3 regions of the Pantoea sp. App145 genome follow, and region 2 is predicted to be linked to each of the others. Evidence: predicted binding sites of a transcription regulator. Region 2 holds the regulator's gene; each other region holds the start of a gene.
What was found. Region 2 encodes PhoB, which activates phosphate uptake and scavenging genes when phosphate is short. Its sites were predicted from a motif close to CTGTCATAAAACTGNCNNAT; they were not measured.
Positions count from the first base shown of each region.

Region 1: the regulator PhoB is predicted to act here: its motif matches at 2,393-2,412, upstream of pstS (phosphate ABC transporter substrate-binding protein PstS).
Region 3: the regulator PhoB is predicted to act here: its motif matches at 1,370-1,389, upstream of opgB (phosphatidylglycerol--membrane-oligosaccharide glycerophosphotransferase).

Region 1 is NZ_CP133290.1:2,833,242-2,841,031, reverse strand. It holds gene glmU (bifunctional UDP-N-acetylglucosamine diphosphorylase/glucosamine-1-phosphate N-acetyltransferase GlmU) at 1-371, shown strand, start outside; gene glmS (glutamine--fructose-6-phosphate transaminase (isomerizing)) at 516-2,345, shown strand; gene pstS (phosphate ABC transporter substrate-binding protein PstS) at 2,522-3,565, shown strand; gene pstC (phosphate ABC transporter permease PstC) at 3,657-4,619, shown strand; gene pstA (phosphate ABC transporter permease PstA) at 4,616-5,503, shown strand; gene pstB (phosphate ABC transporter ATP-binding protein PstB) at 5,548-6,321, shown strand; gene phoU (phosphate signaling complex protein PhoU) at 6,339-7,073, shown strand; gene RCF31_RS12930 (MFS transporter) at 7,180-7,790, shown strand, end outside.
Region 2 is NZ_CP133290.1:1,809,822-1,817,611, forward strand. It holds gene RCF31_RS08325 (PstS family phosphate ABC transporter substrate-binding protein) at 1-97, opposite strand, end outside; gene phoR (phosphate regulon sensor histidine kinase PhoR) at 116-1,429, opposite strand; gene phoB (phosphate response regulator transcription factor PhoB) at 1,444-2,133, opposite strand; gene RCF31_RS08340 (hypothetical protein) at 2,398-3,288, opposite strand; gene sbcD (exonuclease subunit SbcD) at 3,467-4,684, shown strand; gene RCF31_RS08350 (AAA family ATPase) at 4,681-7,790, shown strand, end outside.
Region 3 is NZ_CP133290.1:2,151,410-2,159,199, reverse strand. It holds gene opgB (phosphatidylglycerol--membrane-oligosaccharide glycerophosphotransferase) at 1-1,288, opposite strand, end outside; gene RCF31_RS09915 (tautomerase family protein) at 1,501-1,890, opposite strand; gene RCF31_RS09910 (LysR family transcriptional regulator) at 2,011-2,934, shown strand; gene RCF31_RS09905 (glycosyltransferase family 32 protein) at 2,908-3,927, opposite strand; gene RCF31_RS09900 (histidine phosphatase family protein) at 4,274-4,828, opposite strand; gene RCF31_RS09895 (MFS transporter) at 5,412-6,803, shown strand; gene RCF31_RS09890 (LacI family DNA-binding transcriptional regulator) at 6,851-7,790, shown strand, end outside.

The DNA.
Region 1 (7,790 bases), 1.0 Mb from region 2:
CTGGCAGCGAGCTGGGTGAGAAGGCGCACGTGGGTAACTTCGTTGAAATGAAAAAAGCCAGCCTCGGTAAAGGCTCGAAGGCCGGGCATCTCTCTTATCTGGGTGATGCGGAGATCGGCGAGGATGTGAATATCGGTGCGGGTACCATCACCTGCAATTACGATGGCGCGAACAAATCGAAAACCATCATTGGCGATAACGTCTTTGTTGGCTCCGACACGCAGCTGGTTGCCCCGGTGACCATTGCCAGTGGCGCGACTATCGCCGCAGGCACCACGGTGATGAAAGACGTTACCGCTGCGGTTCTGGTTTATAACCGTAAAGAACAGAACCAGAAAGCAGGCTGGCAGCGTCCGGTGAAGAAAAAGTAATTTTTAATGGCCGGCAAAGACCGGCCTGTTAGCAGTAAATATAACTCTATCCCCACTCTCTACAAGGCTCGGGGAACCGGCAATGCCGGATATCAGGTCAGATGACAACGCAATGGCCGAAAGCCATGAAGTCAGGAAACTATTATGTGTGGAATTGTTGGTGCAGTAGCACAGCGCGACATTGCAGAGATTCTGCTGGAAGGTCTGCGTCGTCTCGAATATCGCGGTTACGATTCGGCTGGTCTGGCCGTCGTTGACGCCCAAGGCCATGTGACGCGTCTGCGTCGTCTCGGCAAAGTGCAGAAGCTGGCAGAGGCGGCGGAAGAACAGCCGTTGATTGGTGGCACCGGTATCGCTCACACCCGCTGGGCAACGCATGGTGAACCCTCAGAAGCGAATGCGCATCCGCATATTTCTGAGCACATCATCATTGTGCATAACGGCATCATTGAGAACCATGAGCCGCTGCGTGCACAACTGATTGAACGCGGCTACCAGTTTGCCTCAGAAACCGACACCGAAGTGGTGGCGCATTTGGTGCACTGGGAGCAGAAGCAGGGCGGTTCGCTGCGTGAAGTGGTATTGCGGGTCATTCCGCAGCTGCGTGGTGCTTATGGCATGGTGATCATGGACAGCCGCGATCCGTCGCTGCTGGTGGCTGCCCGTTCCGGTAGCCCGCTGGTGGTCGGTCGTGGCATGGGCGAAAACTTTATCGCCTCTGATCAATTGGCATTGCTGCCGGTGACGCGTCGCTTCATCTATCTGGAAGAGGGCGATATCGCTGAGATCACTCGCCGCGAAGTGACGATTGTCGATCGCAGTGGCAAACCGGTTAATCGCGCCGAGATCGAATCCAATGTGCAGTACGATGCCGGTGACAAAGGCGTGTATCGTCATTACATGCAGAAAGAGATTTATGAACAGCCGATGGCGATCAAAAACACCTTAACCGGTCGTTTCAGCCACGGTGAGGTCGATCTTAGTGAACTTGGCCCGCAGGCTGAAACCCTGCTGAGCAAAGTTGAGCATATCCAGATTATCGCCTGCGGTACGTCATACAACTCCGGTATGGTGTCGCGTTACTGGTTCGAGTCGCTGGCCAACATTCCCTGTGATGTCGAAATCGCTTCTGAATTCCGCTATCGCAAATCTGCCGTACGTAAAAACAGCCTGCTGATCACGCTGTCGCAGTCAGGTGAGACGGCAGATACGCTGGCCGCGCTGCGTCTGTCGAAAGAGCTGGGCTACCTCGGTTCGCTGGCGATCTGTAACGTCGCGGGTTCGTCGCTGGTGCGGGAATCCGATCTGGCGCTGATGACCAAAGCGGGCACCGAAATCGGTGTGGCTTCTACCAAAGCCTTTACCACGCAGCTTACGGTATTGCTGATGCTGGTAGCGAAACTGGGTCGTCTGCACGGTATGTCTGCCGACACCGAGCACGACATTGTGCACGCGTTGCAGGCGCTGCCGAGCCGTATTGAGCAGATGCTGGCGCAGGACAAGGTGATCGAAAGTCTGGCAGAAGGTTTCTCTGACAAACACCACGCCCTGTTCCTCGGCCGTGGCGATCAGTACCCGATTGCTATGGAAGGGGCACTGAAGCTCAAAGAGATCTCCTACATCCACGCGGAAGCCTATGCTGCCGGTGAGCTGAAGCACGGGCCGCTGGCGCTAATTGATGCCGATATGCCAGTGATTGTGGTGGCACCGAACAATGAGTTACTGGAAAAGCTGAAGTCTAATATTGAAGAGGTGCGCGCGCGCGGTGGTTTGCTGTACGTGTTCGCCGATCAGGATGCGGGTTTCAGCGACAGCGAAGGCATGAAGATTATCTCACTGCCGCACGTAGAAGAGGTGATTGCGCCGATCTTCTATACCGTGCCGCTGCAACTTCTTTCGTACCATGTGGCGTTGATTAAAGGTACTGATGTTGATCAGCCACGTAACCTGGCGAAATCAGTTACTGTCGAATAATCAGCAGGAAAAGCGGGGCCTGTCAGGTCCCGCTTCATTTTTAAACGATGTCATAAAACTGTCATATTTCGTACATTTGACTGTAATCAAACTGTCCTATTTTCCCTCCAGCAGCAATCAATGACTCCTACTAAAATGGCATAGAGCCTGATTTTTTTAACTCCCCTGGAGGGAACATGACACTGATGCGTAGCACCGTAGCCCGAATCCTCGCCGCCACCTTCGCAGTAAGCGCGGTCTCTGCTTTTGCAGCAACCGATCTGACTGGCGCAGGCGGGACGTTCCCGGCACCGGTTTATGCCAAGTGGGCAGCAGAATACCAGCAAGCCACCGGTAGCAAAATCAACTATCAGGGTATTGGTTCTTCAGGCGGCGTGAAGCAAATCATCGCCAAAACCGTCGATTTCGGTGCGTCAGATGCGCCGATGAAAGATGAAGATCTGCAAAAAAATGGCCTGTTCCAGTTCCCGACCGTAATCGGTGGCGTGGTACTGACAGTTAACATCCCTGGTATTAAATCTGGTCAGCTGACCCTCGACGGCAAAACCGTTGGTGACATCTACCTGGGTAACATCAAAAAGTGGAACGATCCGGCAATCACCAAGCTGAACCCGGGCGTGAAACTGCCTGACACCAACATCAACGTGGTACGCCGCGCTGATGGTTCCGGTACTTCTTTCGTTTTCACCAGCTACCTGTCTAAAGTGAACGAAGAGTGGAACAGCAAAATCGGTAAAGGTAACACCGTAAACTGGCCGACCGGTCTGGGCGGTAAAGGTAACGACGGCGTGGCTGCATTCGTTCAGCGTCTGCCGGGTTCAATTGGCTACGTAGAATATGCGTATGCTAAGCAGAACAACCTGACCTATACCAAACTGATGGATGCTGACGGTAAAGCGGTATCGCCGAGCGAAACCAGCTTCTCTAACGCGGCGAAAGGCGCGAACTGGAGCGAAACCTTTGCTCAGGACCTGACTTTCCAGAAAGGCGCAGATGCATGGCCGATCTCCTCAACCACGTTCATCCTGGTTTACAAAGATCAGGCGAATGCTGAGAAAGGTAGCGAAGTGCTGAAGTTCTTCGACTGGGCTTACAAACACGGTTCTAAAACGGCGACCAGCCTGGATTACGCCGCTCTGCCAGACAGCGTAACCGCGCAGATCCGTTCTGCCTGGAAAGCCAACATCAAAGACAGTTCAGGCAAAGCGCTGTTCGAATAACTGATAGACCTGGCCAGCCGCAATGCTGGCCTACCCAATGGGCGGCATGATGATCATGTCGCCCTGTCATTCCCTGAGAACAGAGACTTCTATGGCTGCCACTAAGCCGACGTTTAAAGCCCCTGGCAAACAAGGTGACATGATTTTCGGCGCGCTGGTTAAACTCTCCGCGCTGATTGTGTTGTTGCTGCTGGGTGGCATCATCGTCTCCCTGATTTTCTCCTCCTGGCCCAGCATCCAGAAATTTGGCTTCTCCTTCCTGTGGACCAAAACCTGGGATGCGCCCAATGAAGAATTTGGTGCGCTGGTGCCGATTTACGGCACTGTCGTGACCTCACTGATTGCGTTGATCATCGCCGTTCCGGTGAGCTTTGGTATCGCCCTGTTCCTGACGGAACTGGCACCAGGCTGGCTGCGTCGTCCACTTGGTACGGCGATTGAACTGCTGGCGGCCATCCCCAGTATCGTTTACGGCATGTGGGGCCTGTTTATTTTCGCACCGCTGTTTGCGCAATATTTCCAGACGCCGGTGGGTGACATCATGTCGAATATCCCGATTGTCGGCGCGCTGTTTTCCGGTCCGGCATTTGGCATCGGCATCCTCGCCGCAGGTGTGATTCTGGCTATTATGATCATCCCTTATATCGCTTCGGTGATGCGTGATGTGTTTGAGCAGACGCCGGTGATGATGAAAGAGTCAGCCTATGGTATCGGCTGCACCACCTGGGAAGTGATCTGGCGCATCGTGCTGCCGTTCACCAAAAACGGGGTTATCGGTGGCGTGATGCTCGGCCTGGGTCGTGCCTTGGGTGAAACCATGGCGGTCACCTTTATTATCGGTAACACCTACCAGCTCGACAGCGCTTCGCTGTTTATGCCAGGCAACAGCATCACCTCGGCGCTGGCGAACGAATTCGCTGAAGCGGAATCCGGCGTGCATGTGGCGGCACTGATGGAACTGGGGCTGATCCTGTTTGTTATCACCTTTATCGTGCTGGCGATCTCCAAACTGATGATCCTGCGTCTGGCGAAGAGTGAAGGAGCCCGTTCATGACAACGATTGAATTGCAGGCGCGCGCCGAGCTGGAAGCCTCACGTCGTAAAATGCAGGCATGGCGCAGTACCAAAAATAAAATTGCGCTGACGTTGTCGTTACTGACGATGGCGTTTGGCCTGTTCTGGCTGGTGTGGATTCTGTTCACTACCGTTTCGCGCGGTATCGATGGCTTATCCTGGTCGCTGTTTACTGAATCGACCCCACCGCCCAATACCGCAGGTGGTGGTTTGGCGAACGCCTTGGCCGGTAGCGGTTTATTGATTTTCTGGTCAACCTTCGTCGGGACGCCGCTGGGCATCATGGCGGGGATTTACCTTGCGGAATATGGCCGCAAGCACTGGCTGGCGGAAGTGATTCGTTTTATTAACGACATCCTGTTATCCGCACCGTCGATTGTGGTGGGTCTGTTCGTTTACACCATTGTGGTGGCGCAGATGCAGCACTTCTCCGGTTGGGCTGGTGTGGTGGCGCTGGCGCTGTTGCAGATCCCGATTGTGATCCGCACCACCGAGAACATGCTGCGTCTGGTGCCTGACAGCATGCGTGAGGCAGCTTATGCCCTGGGTACGCCGAAGTGGAGGATGATTTCAGCTATCACCCTGAAGGCGTCAGTCTCGGGCATTATGACCGGTGTGCTGCTGGCGATTGCGCGTATTGCGGGTGAAACCGCGCCGCTACTGTTTACTGCGCTGTCGAACCAGTTCTGGAGCACCGACATGATGCAGCCGATCGCCAACCTGCCGGTGACCATCTTCAAATTCGCCATGAGCCCGTTTGCGGAATGGCAGAGTCTGGCGTGGGCGGGTGTGCTGATCATTACCCTGTGCGTGTTGCTGCTGAACATCCTGGCGCGTGTGATTTTCTCCAAGAGCAAACACTAATTTCCCGGCGCGGCTTCGGCGGCGCGGTACATGAGAGACGAGCAATGAGTATGGCAACTTCTTCTGCCGGCAAAATTCAGGTGCGCAATCTGAACTTCCATTACGGGAAATTCCATGCGCTGAAAAATATCAATCTGGACATCGCAAAAAACCAGGTCACCGCATTTATCGGGCCGTCGGGCTGCGGTAAATCGACCCTGCTGCGTACCTTCAACAAAATGTACTCGCTCTACCCGGAGCAGCGTGCAGAAGGTGAAATTCTGCTGGATGGCGACAACATTCTGGCATCGAGCCAGGATATCGCCCTGCTGCGCGCCCGCGTTGGCATGGTGTTCCAGAAGCCGACGCCGTTCCCGATGTCGATTTATGACAACATCGCCTTTGGCGTGCGTCTGTTTGAAAAGCTGTCGCGTGCTGATATGGATGAGCGCGTGCAGTGGGCGTTGAGCAAAGCAGCGCTGTGGAATGAAACCAAAGACAAGCTGCATCAGAGTGGTTACAGTCTCTCCGGCGGTCAGCAGCAACGTCTGTGCATTGCACGCGGCATTGCGATTCGCCCGGAAGTGCTGCTGCTGGATGAGCCTTGTTCGGCGCTGGACCCGATTTCAACCGGTCGTATCGAAGAACTGATCACCGAGCTGAAGCAAGACTACACCGTGGTGATCGTAACCCATAACATGCAGCAGGCGGCGCGTTGTTCTGATCACACCGCGTTTATGTATCTGGGTGAGCTGATTGAATTCAGCGATACCGATACGCTGTTTACCAAGCCCGCGCAAAAACAGACAGAAGACTACATTACCGGTCGTTACGGCTGATTTGACAGGAGACGCACATGGATAATTTAAATCTGAACAAACATATCTCCGGTCAGTTCAACGCGGAGCTGGAGCACATTCGCACTCAGGTGATGATCATGGGTGGCATGGTTGAGCAGCAGCTCACCGACGCCATTACCGCGATGCATAACCAGGATGGCGAACTGGCACAGCGCGTTATCGACGGTGATCAGAAGGTCAATATGATGGAAGTGGAGATTGATGAAGCCTGCGTGCGCATCATCGCCAAACGCCAGCCTACCGCCAGCGACCTGCGCCTGGTGATGGCAATCATCAAGACCATTTCTGAGCTGGAACGCATCGGTGACGTGGCGGAAAAAATCAGCCGCACTGCACTGGAGAAATTTGGTCAGCAACATCTGCCGCTGCTGGTGAGCCTGGAATCACTTGGCCATCATACCGTGCAGATGCTGCATGACGTGCTGGATGCGTTTGCCCGCATGGATCTTAATGCGGCGATCCAGATCTACCGTGAAGATAAGAAGGTGGATAAAGAGTACGAGGGCATTGTACGTCAGCTGATGACCTACATGATGGAAGATCCGCGTACCATTCCAAGTGTACTGACCGCCCTGTTCTGCGCACGTGCCATCGAGCGTATCGGTGACCGTTGCCAGAATATCTGCGAAATCATCTTCTACTTCGTGAAGGGACAGGATTTCCGTCACGTTGGTGGCGACAAGCTGGATGAGCTGCTGTCCGGCGATGATGGCACCAACAAACCGTCCTGATAGCCTGATGGCTGCCTGCATTAGCGGCAGCCATCTTCATTTCTGATTGGTCTCACGGCGTTCCGCTCTTTATACTTGGTGCACTTTTTATTACAAGGTGTTGCTGATGTCACCCCTCTCCCCCAAAAAGAAACAGAGCGTCACCCCGGCCAAAGCGATGCTGGCGGCGGTCAGTGGCTATGCGATGGACGGATTCGATCTGCTGATTCTTGGCTTCATGTTACCGGCGATTAGCGTGTCGCTGGCACTCGATCCTTCACAGGCAGGATCGCTGGTCACCTGGACGCTGATTGGAGCCGTGGTGGGTGGCATTGTCTTTGGTCATCTCAGCGACCGTTTTGGCCGCATCCGCATTCTGACCGTCACTATTCTGATGTTTTCCATTTTCACCGGGTTATGCGCAGTGGCGCAGGGCTACTGGGATTTGCTGGCGTACCGTACTCTGGCAGGGATGGGGCTGGGTGGCGAGTTTGGTATCGGCATGGCGCTTATCGCTGAAGCCTGGCCGCAGGAGAAGCGTAATCGCGCCTCCGCATGGGTAGGCATCGGCTGGCAGCTGGGTGTGCTGCTGGCAGCCTTTATTACCCCGCCACTGCTGAGTGTGATTGGCTGGCGCGGTATGTTCCTGGTGGGGCTGTTGCCCGCGCTGGTGTCGTTTGTGATTCGCCGCAGCATGGGGGAACCGGAAGGATTTACCCGTCATGTGGCGAAAACGCC
Region 2 (7,790 bases):
CGGAACCCACACTACTCAGATTGCCAGCCAGCATGGTTTGTTGCCCCTGTGCCAGGACAGAGAACGACAGCAAAATGAACAGCAGCAACGATTTCATGCGGGATTTCCGTGACAGTTATTGCGCCACATTCTCCCGTATCCCACTGGCGACAATCAACCTTGGCGGCAGGATAAAGCTGAAGCTCGTCTCCTGATGCGGCACACTGCTGATCTCAAGCCGCGTATTGTGGTGGCCAAGAGCATGTTTCACGATCGCCAGTCCCAGTCCGCTTCCCCCGGTGGCGCGTGAACGTGCTTTATCCACCCGATAAAAACGTTCGGTGAGACGGGGCAGATGTTCAGCACTGATACCCGGCCCGTTATCGCACACCTTAAACTCCGCGCCCTGCTTACTCCGCAGCCAGCTGATATCAATCCGCGTACCTTCCGGTGTATGGTTCACCGCGTTGTACACCAGATTGGAGATTGCGCTACGTAGTTGCTCATCATTGCCGAGCACTTTGAGGTGCGGGTCAGTGTGGAAATGAATCTCGTGTCGTCCCTGGCTGAGGGTCTCCGCCTCACGCTGCAACAGCAACAGCATGGTTGGCACATCAACGGTCTCTTTCAGATCAATGGCGGGAGCGGCCTCAATGCGCGAAAGCGTCAGCAGTTGTTTCACCAGGCTATCCATACGCCGGGTTTGCTCCTGCATGGTTTGCAACGCTTTATTGCGCGAACGTTCGTTCATTACCGAATCGTTCATCATTTCAAGGTAGCCCTGCAACACGGTGAGCGGCGTGCGCAGTTCATGGCTCACGTTGGCAAAGAAGCTACGTCGTGCGCCTTCCAGCTGGTGCATTTGCGTGACATCGCGCGCCACCATCAGCCACTGTCCTTCGCTGTAAGGCATCACGCGAAACTCCATATGATGCTGATTATTCAGCACCAGTGTCAGGGGCTTGTTGAAATCACGCTGGCGAATATAGCGGGAGAACTCAGGATAACGCAGCAGGTTGAGGATGTTCTGGCCGTTATCTTCCGGCCAGCGCAGACCGAGATGCTGCTGTGCCAGACCGTTACACCAGAAAATGGTGCCCTCTTCCGTGGTCAGCACCACCGCATCCGGCAGCGATTCTGCACCACTGCGAAAACGCTTGATCAGATTGCCTAACTCGCGGCGGCGGCGGCGGTTACGCAACTGCATTTGATACAGGCCGTAAAACAACGGTTCCCAGCTGGCACGCCCGCCGGGTGGCGTCATGGATCGATCAATCCACAGCCAGTGCGACAGCCGCATCAGGTTCCAGAAGTGCCATAACAGCACACCCAGTACCGAAGCCAGCAGCAGCCAGGGAAGATAACCAAACAGCAAACCGAGAATCAGTGCCGGCAGACAAGCCAGCACCAGCTCGGTTAATAATCTCTTCCAGGAGAGTCGTTCCAGCACGGTATAAACTCCGTTTAGTAGCGGGCAGAGAAACGATACCCTGTTCCGCGTACGGTTTGTACCATGCGGTCGTGGCCGGAGACCTCCAGCGCTTTACGTAAACGACGGATATGTACATCGACAGTACGATCTTCGACATACACATTGGTGCCCCAGACATGGTTCAGCAGCTGTTCGCGGCTGTAAACGCGTTCCGGGTGCGTCATAAAGAAGTGCAGCAGTTTATACTCGGTCGGCCCCATCTCCAGTGGCGTGGTCTCTGACATCACACGATGCGATGATGGGTCGAGGCTCAGCCCCTGCATCTCAATCACTTCTTCCACTGCCATCGGTGAAATACGGCGCATCACCGCTTTGATACGGGCCATCAGTTCTTTGGGGGAGAAAGGTTTGGTGATGTAATCATCCGCGCCTACTTCCAGACCACGTACGCGATCCTCCTCTTCACCACGCGCTGTCAGCATCATCACCGGGATATCCCGCGTCATGGCTTCACGCTTCAGGTGTTTGATAAACTGGATACCGCTACCACCGGGTAACATCCAGTCCAGCAAAATCAAATCTGGCCAGGGTTCAATCAGCTTCCCTACTGCGCTGTCATAATCTTCCGCCTCAATCGGCTGGTAATCGTTCTGTTCCAGCACGAAACATAACATTTCACGGATGGGAGCTTCGTCTTCCACAACCAAAATGCGCTTAGCCATTATTACTCCTGCTGATATGACGGCTGTCACTGAGATTTGCGGCGTCATTATGCGTCAGTTTTATGACACTTTTATGAAAAAACCAACGGGTGGTCTGGAGTATAAAAACAGAAATGTGACAGCAGAAACAGGATTTTTGGCGGGTAGCATACGAATATGCTTCTCAGGTAATTATTAAGAAAAAATGATTTTTCCCGGACCGGGAAGCTAACCTTCCCGACCTCTCAGTAGGATGCTATCCCAGAGCTGGGTTAACGACGTATTTTATACCTCAGGATGGTCATTCAGATCCATCTGGCGTACTAATTCTTCCATCTTCTCGCAGGATTTCGCTTTTTCCGCCATCTGTGCTTTCAGCGCAGAGAACTTATCCGTTGCCAGCAGCTGATCACTCATGCTGATAAACTCATCCTGCGTTATATCACCCGCAAATATCGGTGGGACGTCCGCCTGGTCCCAGTAATAATTCATACTCATCAGGGTAGTTATGGCTATGGCTTCATCATGGGTTGTGACTTTCTGGCTGGCGGAAATAATGGCATCGAAAAAATCACGCAGGAAAGCGCTCACATCTTTTGGTCGGAAGGCATCAAGATAAAAGAAATGCGCGCGAGCATTCCCGGGTTCGGCACCCTCAACATAGGGAATTGATATTGTTGTCATTACCCCGTAGTTCGGCAGGCAATTTTCAGCGCGATAATTAAAATCGGGGTTCAGCACCATCGCTAAAAAATCTTCCCGCAACGAGGCTAAATAGGCCGGAGAGGGGCCAACAACAGGAGGATGGGCGATAAATACCCAACCTGGAGCGCGGTTATAAACCACCGCATCATCGTCTACAGTTCTTCCTCTGGTAGTAACAAACGTTGCGAAAAGCTCAGCAGTATCACCCGCAGGAACGACATCGGCCCCGAAAGGCAGTAAGGACGATGTTCTTCCCGTCGCCCTGCCGTAAATCAGTTTTTCATACTCTTCTGGCCCCATCGTGACGGGCGCTTCTGTGTCGTATTGAGAGGTCGCAGACCCCATACGCTGTGCTGAATTCGCCACCACGACAATATTGTCCCCAGCCGCAGAAGCTAAAGCATGGCTATCGGGTGCTGAACGCATGGCGGAGGTGGAGGTTACAGATTCGCTACGGTTAACAGGAAACATATTTATCTCCTTACGTTATCAGTGAGCCTTTATTTAACCTCTAATATTTTTCCGCGCTGAATAGTTAACTTCTGAGGAATTGATGATTTTTCCGGCGCATTTGTTCGGCTAATACGCATGTCAGTGGCAGTCCCATCCGTATATAATCGCCCAACGCGAAATCTGGCAGGGAGCATCCATGCGCATCATTCATACGGCGGACTGGCATCTGGGCCAGTTCTTTTACAGCAAAAGTCGTGCGGCGGAACATCAGGCCTTTCTCGACTGGCTGCGCCAGCAAATTGAGCGGCATCAGGTGGATGCACTCATTATCGCCGGTGACCTGTTTGATACCGGTTCCCCCCCGAGTTACGCACGTGAAATGTTTAACCGCTTTGTGGTGGCCTTACAGGCCAGCGGTTGCCAGCTGATTGTGCTGGCCGGTAACCATGATTCGGTAGCCACGCTAAATGAATCCCGTGAACTGCTCGCCTGCCTGAATACCCAGGTGATCACCAGCGCAACGCCGCAGGGCGAGCAGCAGGTACTGACGCTGAAACGGCGTGACGGCTCGCCAGGCGCGGTGCTGTGCGCCATCCCTTATCTGCGTCCACGCGATATTTTGCGCAGCCAGGCCGGACAATCCGGACGGGAAAAACAGCTTTCGCTGCTGGAAGCCATCGAGCAGCATTATCAGCACTGCTTTGCCGCCGCTGAGGCACAGCGCGCGGCGTTGGGCGGCCAGCTGCCGATTATCGCCACCGGCCATCTCACTACCGTGGGGGTGACCAAAAGTGATTCAGTACGCGATATCTATATCGGCACCCTGGATGCCTTCCCGGCCCAGGCCTTTCCCGCCGCGGATTACATCGCCCTCGGCCATATCCATCGTGCACAACGCATTGCCGACAGCGACCAAATTCGCTACAGCGGCTCCCCCATCCCGCTGAGTTTTGATGAGCTGGGTCGGGATAAAAGCGTGTTCCTGCTTGATTTCAGCACAGGCCTCGATGCCGTGACACCGCTGACCATTCCGCTGTTTCAGCCAATGCAAATGCTCAAAGGCTCGCTGGCGGAGATTGAACAGCAGCTGGCCGCCTTTAAAGATAGCGATGCATCACAACCGGTGTGGCTGGACATTGAAATCACCACTCAGGAACATCTCAGCGATCTGCAACGACGGATTGAGCAACTGACAGAAGGCTTACCGGTGGAAGTGCTACTGGTCCGCCGCAGCCGTGAGCAACGTAGCCGCAGCCTGGCACGGCTGGATAATGAAACCCTGAGCGAATTGCAGGTTGAAGAGGTATTTGCACGTCGTCTGGCGCTGGAAGAAGATCTGGATACGGAACAGGCTGCGCGGCTCACCCAACTGTTTCGCACCACCCTTGCCGCGCTGGAGAACCCTTCTGCATGAAAATCCTGACGCTGCGTTTTAAAAACCTCAACGCCCTGCGCGGTGAATGGTTTATTGATTTTCGTCGCGAGCCTTTTGCCAGCAATGGCCTGTTCGCCATCACCGGTGCCACCGGAGCGGGTAAAACCACCCTACTCGATGCCATCTGTCTGGCGCTTTACCACCAGACCCCCCGTCTCGGTGTGTTATCACAAAGTCAGAATGAACTCATCACCCGCGATACCGCCGAATGTCTGGCTGAAGTGGAGTTTGAAATCAAAGGTGAAGCCTGGCGAGCCTTCTGGAGCCAGAACCGCGCCCGTGGTCAGGCCGATGGTAAATTGCAGGCACCGCGCGTTGAACTGGCACGCTGCGCTGACAACCAAATCGTCGCCGACAAAGTGGGTGACAAACTCAGGCTGATCGAAACCTTATCTGGCCTCGATTTCGCCCGTTTTACCCGCTCGATGATGTTGTCGCAGGGGCAGTTCGCCGCCTTCCTCAATGCGAAACCCGGCGAACGCGCCGAGCTGCTGGAAGAACTGACCGGCACCGAGATTTACGGGCAGGTTTCGATGCAGGTTTTTGAGCGTTACAAAACCGCCCGTACCGATCTTGATACCCTGCGCGCCCGTGCCGGTGGCATGGTGCTGCTGGATGAAGCCCGTCGGGCAGAACTGACTTCGCAACTGGAACAACTCAGCACCAGCGAAGCGACACTCAACCAGCAACTGATCACCACCCAGCAACAGCAGCAGTGGTTAACCCTGGCCCGGCAACTGACCAATGAGCAGCAGCAGGCACAGCAGGGGCTTCACACCGCAGAAAGTGCGTGGCAGCATGCAGAACCGGAACGCCAGCGACTGGCACGCGCCGAACCGGCGGAAAAACTGCGCGATAAGCTGCAACAGCGGGAACAGTTACGCCAGGAACTGGCGGCACTGACGCAGCAATCACAGCAGTTACTGGAGCAGCAGCAACAGGCGCTCGACGCTCAGCAGCAGGGTGAAGTGCGTTATCAGGCGGCACAGCAGGCGCGAGATCAGGCGCAGGCCGGACAACAGCAACTGGAAACGTTGCTGACAGAACATGTCATCCCGCTTGACCAGCAAATCGCCACCCTGCAACAGCAGATCACCGAACAACAACGGCAACTGGTCCAGCAGCAGCAAGTGTTGCAACAAAGCGGAGCCGCACTCAGCCAGCAACAGCAGGAGAGTGAACGCTTACAACAGATCTGGGATGAACAGCAGCAGTGGCGCACCACACAAGCCAGCGTTGCTGAATGGGGAGAACATCTGGCGCGCTGGCAAGCCGATATTGCGCGACTGGATGAGCGCGAGCAGGCCATCGCCCAGTTGAGCAACCAGCATCAGCAGCAGCGACAGCAGCTCGACCAGCTACAGCAAGCCTTCTCTGCTCGCCAGCATGCGGCGCAGCCAGTGGCAGAGCTGGAGTCACAACATGATATCAGTCAGGTGCGTGATGCGCTGGCACAACATCAGGCGCAGCGTGCATCCCGCCAGCAGCTAACCTTGCTGGCTGCACAGTGGCGCTCGCTCCAGCCACAACAGCAACAACGCCAGCAGAAACTGCACGCGTTAACCCAGCAATATCAGGCGGAAGAACAGGTTTTACAGGCGCTGCGCGAGGAGTGGAAGCGCATCAATCAAGCGCGAATTGATGTGCAGAAAATCTGTGATTTGGAACTCACCATCGCCCGGCTGGCGGATGAACGCGCCCGGTTACAGCCGGACCAACCCTGCCCGCTATGCGGCTCCTGTCAGCATCCAGCTATCGAAGAATATCGACAGCTGGAACCCGGTGAAAATCAGCAGCGGCTTGTCGCACTGCAAAATCAGGAAAATCAGTTAAAAGAATCCGGCACCGCTAAAGGTGAGCAACAACGCCTGTCGCTGCTGCAACAGCAGGCGTTGCAGCAGGAACTCAAGGATATCGGGCAGCAAATCACCACCTTGACTGAGCAATGGCAACGGCTGACTGGTGAGTTGGCGCTCACCTTTGCGCTGGGGCAGCAAGATGAAGTTACCTGCTGGCAACAGCAGCAGGATCAGCAGGAAAACCAGCTACGCGAATGGCTGGAACATCTGCAACAGCAGCAGCTGGCGCAGCAGCAGATTACCAGCGTCCAGCAGACATTGAACGATCTCAACCAGCGCAGCGAAGCTGAACGCGCGGCCTGGCAGCAATTAAGTCAGCAACTGGAACAGCAGCTGACACCGCATCAACTCGCCCTGCCCGCACGTGATACACGCGCCAACTGGCTGGAAGCATTGCAGCAACGCTGGCAAAAATGGCAGGAGAGTGAGCGGTTACTCACTACCCTGCAACCACAGCGAGCCAAAGCAGACAGTGAATTGCACAACCGGCAACAAAACCATGCGCGTGAACAACAGCGGCTGGACACCCTGCAACAGGGACTGAACGGTTTACAGCAGCAACGGGCAGAACAGCAGCAACAGCGCCAGCAGCTGTTTGGCGATCGTCAGGTGCAGGCCGAGCGCCAGGCACAGCAGCAATTGATGCAGCAGTGCGAACGGGAGCTGGTGCAGCAGTTGCAGGCATGGCAGCAGGCGCAAAGCACGCTGCATAGCCTGAATGGGCAACGGGCGCAAATCGACCAGCAACAGCAAATGCTGGCTGCGCGGGTTCAGGACGCCGAAAGCACCTTCCTCAGCGCATTGCGGAAAAGTGATTTCGCCGACGAGGTGGCGCTGCGTGAGGCGTTACTCGATGAACATCAGGCGCTGCAACTGCGTCAGCATTTACAGGCACTGGAGCAACAACGTCAGCAGCAAATCACCCTGACCCGGCAGCTGGAGCAGAGGCTGAACGCACATCAGCAGCAACGTCCGGCAGAGCTGAGCGATGACAGGACGGCGGACATTGAGGCAAGGCTGGAAAACCTGCGCATGGCGCTGCGCGATAATGCCCGCCATCAGGGCGAAGCACAGCAACAGTTGCAAAGTGACACCGCTTTGCGTCAGCAGCAGCATTCCCTGTTGAGCCAAATCAGCGACAACGAAGCAGAGCTGCAACAGTGGAGCCAGCTCAATGAATTAATTGGCTCAGCCAAAGGTGACAAATTCCGCCGTTTCGCGCAGGG
Region 3 (7,790 bases), 340 kb from region 2:
CGATCACTTTGGCCTCAGGCTGATCGCCACGAATCACCATAAACAGGTCATGACGAGGTTGCTTGATCAGATATTGATGGGCGGTGTTGTTCATAGCCAGGTGATCAGACGTCACCACAATGATGGTGTTCTTAAACCAGGGCGAGGCTTTGATGCGTGCAATCAGGCGTGCCACATGTTCCTGCGAACAGGCAACGGCGCTGAAAGACTGGTTAGGTTTACCGTCATAGCTATAGCTTTTATGTTCACAGGTACGGGAAATAAAGCCATCCGGGTGGTGTGTATCAACCGTCAGGGTAAAAAGTGCGAAGCGTTTTTGCTGGCTTGACAGCTCCTCAAACTTTTTAAATACCTCATCCATCACGGTGTCATCGTAATAACCCCAGTTATTACGATAGTTGGGATCGGTCACACGGTCTTTCAGTTCCTGCGCACCGTACATATGGGCCGGGTCAAAACCATGTGATTTCAGGAAGGTGTCTTTACCGGCGAAGCGTAAATCCGCCCCCTGAATAAACCAGTTCTCATAGCCTGAATTTTTCAGGATATCGCCGAGGCAAACATTCTGCGGGAAGAAACTGGAGAGCGCTGCGGAAGCGTTATCCTGGAATGGCGCAAACAGCGGGATACCACACTGTGAGCCGACCATCCCGGCAATGGTGTAATCAGTGCCTGGCAGTTGCTCGGTGTTGCTGAAATCCAGGCTTTGATCTTTTTCCCGGCTTAGTTCGGGAGCAAGACCTGGAAAAGTTTGTTCATTAAAGTAAGTCCGTTCCAGACTTTCGCCATAGATGTAGACCAGGTTGAGCTTTGGCTCGGCAATGACCGACTTGGGTGTTTTGTAATAGGTCTCGAAGTCAGAATCCGCCTGGCGGTTATGGGAGACGATCAAATCTTTGACCTGACGAAATGCCGGGGTGGTTTGTACCGAACCCGCAGCGCAGGCGATAGCCAGCAGACTCCAGCCAAGATGATGCTGCTGTTTACGGCGGCGCAACAGCCAGGAGAGCAGGCAGAACAGCAAAAACAGCGCAATGATAAGCCCGATGCCAGGCACCACGTATTTGCTGATACCCGCACCAGTCAGGCTGTTGGTCAGGGTATAGAGTACCGCGTCATTGATGCCGTCACCGGTAAAATAGTTGCTGGCATACAGCGTGGTATTCAGCACGATAAACAGGGTAAGCAAAACCAAAATCAATACGAACCAGAACTTATTTCGCCCGGCTTTGTAGGAATAGACTGCGATTGCAGCCAAAAAAAGTACAACCGATATGAGTTCGGACAAGATTCAGATCCTCAGGCTAATTGAATACGCATTCCGTGCGTAACGACCCTCTGCGGGGGTTTTCGCGTCAATCTATATTGGCTGTCACATGGCTGCAACATGACCAGTCAGATTTGTGCGGCTGATTTGAATTTGTTTAAAGCGGGTTTAGGCGGGCTATGGTTTGGGCTGGCAGCATAGGGTTGCTGCCAGCAGGGGAGCGGGGATGAGGATCAGAGTTTGCCAGTCAGATACTGTGCTTCGCCATCGGCAAAACTCCAGTCACCTTTGTTATTCGTGATAAAGCTGATCATCAGGTCGTTACCCTGCACGCCACAGTTTTCCTGCAACTCGCGTGCTAACTCTGCCATGAACAGCGTTTTCTGTTCTTCACTTCTTGGGCTGGTGTACACCCGCACCATCACCAGGTTGTCACTGCGTTCAAAGCCGAGGCCAGTGTCCTGGAAAATCATTTGGTATCTTTTATTTTCGTGAACAATCTGATAACGATCGCGTGCCGGGACTTTAAACGCGGTTAAGACGGCGCGGTGAGCGGCATCCAGCAGTGTACGTAATTCTGATTCAGAACGGCCCTGAATAACATCAAACTGGAGTAGCGGCATGATTAAACCCTCGTTTTTGCTCACATGAAAAGAGTAGGATGTGGGGCTATGCTGCCGCGTGCCGCGGCAAAGAAAAAGCGCGCTGCCTGAAATGATTATTTATTATTTTGAACAATCATGATGAAAGAGATAAAAACCGACGCACTTTGGGTGCATCTGCACTGGCTCACGGTGCTGGCCGAACTGGGGAGTTTTACCCGTGCGGCCGAACGCCTCGACGTTAGCAAGGCGGCGATGAGCCAAAAGATTAAAGAACTGGAAGAGATGGCGGGAGTGGCGCTGGTGCTGCGCACTACACGCAGCGTGCGCCTCACTTCTGCCGGGGAAAAGCTGGTGGGGGAGTTACGCGATCCCTTTGCGCGTATTGAGCAAAGTTTTTTCAGCGTGCGTGATGAAGCCGGTCCGGTGCGCGGGCTGGTACGCGTTAGCGCCCCTGTGGCTTTTGCCCGCCAGCAGCTGGTGCCAATTATCGGCGATTTTTTGCGGGAATACCCGCAGGTGCGTTTACAGCTGGATGTGACTGATCGGCTGGTATCGCTCGGTAGTGAGGGGTTCGATCTGGCGATTCGCCATAGTCAGCAGTTGCCGGAAACCCATGTCGCGTTGCCGCTATGTGAAACCCAGACCTTATTGGTGGCATCGCCCGCTTATCTGGCGGAGCACGGCACGCCAGAAACGCCAGAGGCGATGCAGCAACATAACTGCCTGTATTACCCGCGCGGGCTTGAGTCGCCTCAGTGGCGATTTCGCCAGCGCAGCGATGCCAGTGAAACCGTACAGGTCAGAATTCAGGGGAATTTTGCCACCAACAACAGCGAATCGATCCGTGATGCTGCGTTGCAGGGTTTGGGGATTGCCATGTTACCGGATTTTAGCGCCAGCGCGGCGCTGGCCGCCGGTACATTGCAGCAGGTGCTGCCGCAGTGGCAGTCGGTGGATGCGTTTGCCGATCGTTTGTGGGTGGTGCGCCCTTATGCGGCTCAGGTGCCACGGGCGGTCACCACCTTTATTCACTGGCTACGCGCGCACTTTGTTGATGGCTGAAGGGGACGTCAGCGTGACTGGCGCATGCGGTTGCATCAGCTCACCCAACAGGCTGGTGCGATTGTAGTTACCCAGACGCAGATTAAAGTCGAGGTGCAGGCGCTCATGACCGCTCAGTTTGATCACCGGCGGCGGGTTGTGTGGACGCTGCTGAAAGAGTACCGACCGGGCAAAGGCGGCGCTATTCCACCCGCTCAGGCGCTGATAGAAATACGCATTGGCCTGGCCTTTGCGCAAATAGACATTTGCCCGGCGGTATTCACGCATTGCGGCCTGCTGGGCCAGGGAACATAATTGCTGCTCCGGCTCGGCAATTTTTTGTGTCAGCAGATAATAGTCATCACGTTTATTCAGCTCGGCGAAGAAACGTGGCCCGCCGAGATGTTTAATCGGTGCATACTGCTTTTGCCACTCGCGGATATAGGGATTATTGGCGGCGGCGGCAATAAACCAGTTTTCCATCACCGGTGACAGATAATTCATGGTTGAGACTTCACAATAGAAGCCAATCACATCCATGCGCTGCTCCTGATGCACACGATGTACCCAGCTGAGATCTTCAAACAGCAAGGTGCTGCAATCAATGCTGATACCGCCGTAGCGCAACAATAATTCCAGCCGAATCGCTTCACTCTTTTGTTGCAGGGTTAATTCAGAGGAAGTAAAGACAAAATCCGGCAGCACTTCATCAACGTTTTGACGATGTAACAGGTGCACCTGGTGATCAGGATTATCCTTACGGATTTTTTGAATATTTAACATCATCGATGTTGGCAAATATTCATCTTCCCAATACATCCAGACTATTTTTGGTATTTCCGGCAGATCTTTCTTACCGGAAATTAACACCACATTATCCTCTTCGCTCGGATCGTATTCCGGTGCGGGTACGGTATTAAGCTGCTTTTTTTGCAGTAACATCTGGCTGGTAAAGGCAATTTTTTGCCAGTTTTGCCACAGCATACGGGCAGGTTGTAGGCGTTTAGTTGTCATGGTGCACCTGATTATTGTGATTATAGTGGTTGGGGTTTCCCTGATGCTGGCGCCTGGAGCGCTCTTGTTTCCTCACGGCTGTGTGTAAAATACTACACTTGCTTAATAAAACATTCAGGCGTGAGAGGCTATCGTTTTTTTTCTTTTTCAGATAAACCGGAAAATGAATGAACCGCTGCTGATAAAATGAGTGTGAAATAGATCAATTAATGCAGGTTGATTTAATTAAAATTGGATTAAGATTATTCCTAATAAAATAGATTTCCCACCTGACAGAATGCGAGGAAATTAAAAATCCCGTGTCAGGTGAGGTATCAACCCTGTGGTTTTTGTAACGGCCCTGGCCTTAAATAAACGGTCGGTGATAAATGGCACTGCTCCAGTGACGGCTGCTGGCATGTTTTTCGGCCTGCCAGCCGCGCTTACGCAGTTCGCGGGCAATCAACTTATTCATAATGCCGTGGCCAACCAGCAACACAGTGCCGCTATCCGCCAGGGCGATCAGCTTGTCCGCCGCCTGGCAGGCGCGCAGACGGGCACGTTGCACCGATTCCACATGTCCGGCGTAGCCACACAACCACAGCAGGCGTAGCAGCGCCAGCCAGACGTTAAGCGGCAGATGTAATCGCTCAAACGGCAGCAGGGGGATGGCGACTTCGCTAAATACTGCATCTACCGCATGGGGCTGTAATCCCAGCCGCGCCAGCGACGAGCGTGCACGCGGCAGCGGGCTGGAAGCGATCACGTTGGCGAGGCTGGCAATCGCCTGGCTGCGCGGTGGCGGTGAATCGCAGATATCAGCCTGATCATAACCTTCGCACCAGTCGGCCAGCGCGCGCGCCGTAAAGCGCCCGCTCACCGGATGGTCGGGTTTACCGTGTCGCATAAGGATGATGGTCATAACGCTCCTGAATGATTTTCTCCAGTGTAATGCAGATTCCGCAGGACCTGTCAGGTCGGCAGGATTTAAGACAAATTCGCATTTGTCATTAAACCTTAACTGAAATATGCGACAAGAAGCGCGATGCAGGATCAGTCGCCACTTTGCTAATGATAAGTAAAAATCGTCAATTAAGTGCATTTTTGACGTTTTTTTGCTCTCGCGCATTGAATGTAATGTCATGAATTGACGCCATTTTTATCCTTAATCCCTGAGAGATAGTAAAGATAAATTAATTATTTTTGCTAAGATCACTTGATTTATCTACGCGCGTAGATAGACTAATTACACAGTGATAGCTCACGGTGCCACGGAAAAAGTTGGCCTTGAGATGACGCAGTTACATTTGCCTTATTAATGCGATCGGTGAAAAAAACATCGGCAAAGCCTGGCGAATAAGAGAATTCCAACACCAGGGAATCCTTTACTGACCTTTCATCCAGGTTTGCCCACCAAACGTCGCCACCGGGGCGTTCCGCTTGTTGCAAGGGAACCTACCCAGGGAAGGGCGTTTGATTGATCTTCATCTATCAGGGAAATGGTTATGACGGTACATCACTCCGTTTCGCAACAACGCGCACTGTCTTCTTCTTCGGCTGCTGATGAGCGGCTGGCAACCTCTGCTGGCCGCAAAGATTTCTGGCGTGCCACCTTATCCTGCTGGCTGGGTACGGCGATGGAGTATGCGGATTTCGCACTCTATGGCCTTGCCGCCGGTATCATTTTTGGCGATGTGTTCTTCCCCGAAGCCAGCCCGACGATGGCGCTGCTCTCCAGTTTTGCCACCTGGTCGGTGGGTTTTATTGCCCGTCCGATTGGCGCACTGCTGTTTGGCTGGATCGGCGATCGCAAAGGACGCAAAGTGGTGATGATCACCACCATCATTCTGATGGGAGCCTCTACCACGCTGATCGGTTTTATCCCTTCTTACGCCAGTATTGGCCTGTGGGCACCTGCCTGCCTGGTGCTGCTGCGCTTTACCCAGGGGCTGGGAGCCGGGGCTGAACTCTCTGGCGGCACGGTGATGCTGGGCGAATATGCGCCGGTTGAACGCCGTGGATTGGTGTCATCGGTGATTGCACTCGGTTCTAACAGCGGTACGCTGATCGCTTCGCTGGTATGGCTGGCGGTGGTGCAGATGGACCAGCAAAGCCTGCTCGCCTGGGGCTGGCGTATTCCTTTCCTCAGCAGCGTACTGATTGCGTTGGTGGCACTGTGGCTGCGTCGTCATCTGCGTGAAACCCCGGTATTTGAACGCCAGCAAGCTGAGCTGAATGCGCAGCGTCATGCCCAGCTGGCAAGTCCGCTACCGGCAGACACGCGGAGTTTCTGGCAGCGCAGCCGTGCCTTCTGGACCATGGTCGGCCTGCGTATCGGCGAAAACGGTCCTTCCTATCTGGCGCAGGGCTTTATCGTTGGCTATGTGGCGAAAGTGCTGATGGTCGACAAATCGGTGCCCACCACGGCGGTATTTATCGCCTCCATTCTTGGCTTCCTGATCATTCCTTTTGCTGGCTGGCTCTCCGACCGCTTTGGTCGCCGCATCACCTATCGCGGTTTCTGTCTGCTGCTGATGTTTTACGCCTGGCCTGCTTTCCATCTGCTCGACAGCCGTGAACCGGCAGTAGTGATTCCGGTGATGGTGGTCGGTATGGCACTGGCATCACTCGGCATCTTTGGCGTACAGGCGGCCTGGGGGGTCGAGATGTTTGGCGTTAAACATCGTTACACCAAGATGGCGGTGGCGAAGGAGCTGGGGTCTATCCTTTCAGGAGGCACTGCACCGCTGGTTGCGGCTGCGCTGCTGTCGTTTACCGGACACTGGTGGGCGATTGCCGTCTACTTCACGGCAATGGCGACCATCGGTTTTCTGACCACCTTTGTGGCACCGGAAACCCGCGGGCGTGATCTGAACCTGCCGGATGATGCGATCTGACAGCAGGTTAACGCATTGATGTATCGGGCATAAAATGAGGCAGGCTATTGGCTAAATCGTCATCCGGAAATATTACACGCAGCGATGTCGCTAAAGCCGCAGGCACGTCGGTCGCAGTGGTGAGTTATGTCATCAACAACGGGCCGCGTCCGGTGGCGGAAGCGACCCGTCAGCGGGTGCTGGAGGCGATTAAGCAAACCGGCTACCGGCCGAATGCCGTCGCGCGTGCGCTGGCATCGGGCAGCACCAAAACCTTCGGTTTAGTGGTGCCGAATATCGCCAACCCGTTTGTCGCTTCGATGGCCCACATGTTGTTGCAGGAGTCGCTGAATCACGGTCATGTGATGCTGCTGGGCGATGCCGGTGATGATCGTCAGCGCGAGCTGGAGCTGATTCAGGGGCTGCTGAATCGTCAGGTTGATGGCCTGTTTTACAACAGCGTCGATCGCCATCCCTATATCGATTTAATCAAGGCCAGCGGTACACCGCTGGTCATGCTCGATCGTGTGGAACCGCAACCGGGCGTCAGCATGCTGCGGGTAAACGAATGCGAAGCGGCACGTCAGGTGACGGCGCACCTGCTCAGCCACGGCTATCAGCAGGTGGGGATGATCAGTGGTCCGCTGGAGATGCTGAATACCCAGGATCGTATTCAGGGCTGGCGCGATGCGCTGACGGAGTACGGGGTACAGGCTGATGATAGTTTGATTTTCCCCGCCGGTTATTCGCGGCAGGGCGGTTACGAGGCCGCGCAGCAGATGCTGAACAGTGGTCGCGTTCCGCGCGCCCTGTTTGCCAGCAACGAAGGGCAGGCGATTGGTTGCATTCGTGCTTTTTCTGAACATGGCCTGCGTGTGCCGCACGATGTCGCGCTGGTGTGTTTTAACGGTACCGAGCAGTCGGCATTTCATGTGCCGGCACTGACGACGGTACGCCAGCCGTTGCGCGAAATGGCGCAGCGTGCAATTGCCATGCTGAAAAACGGAG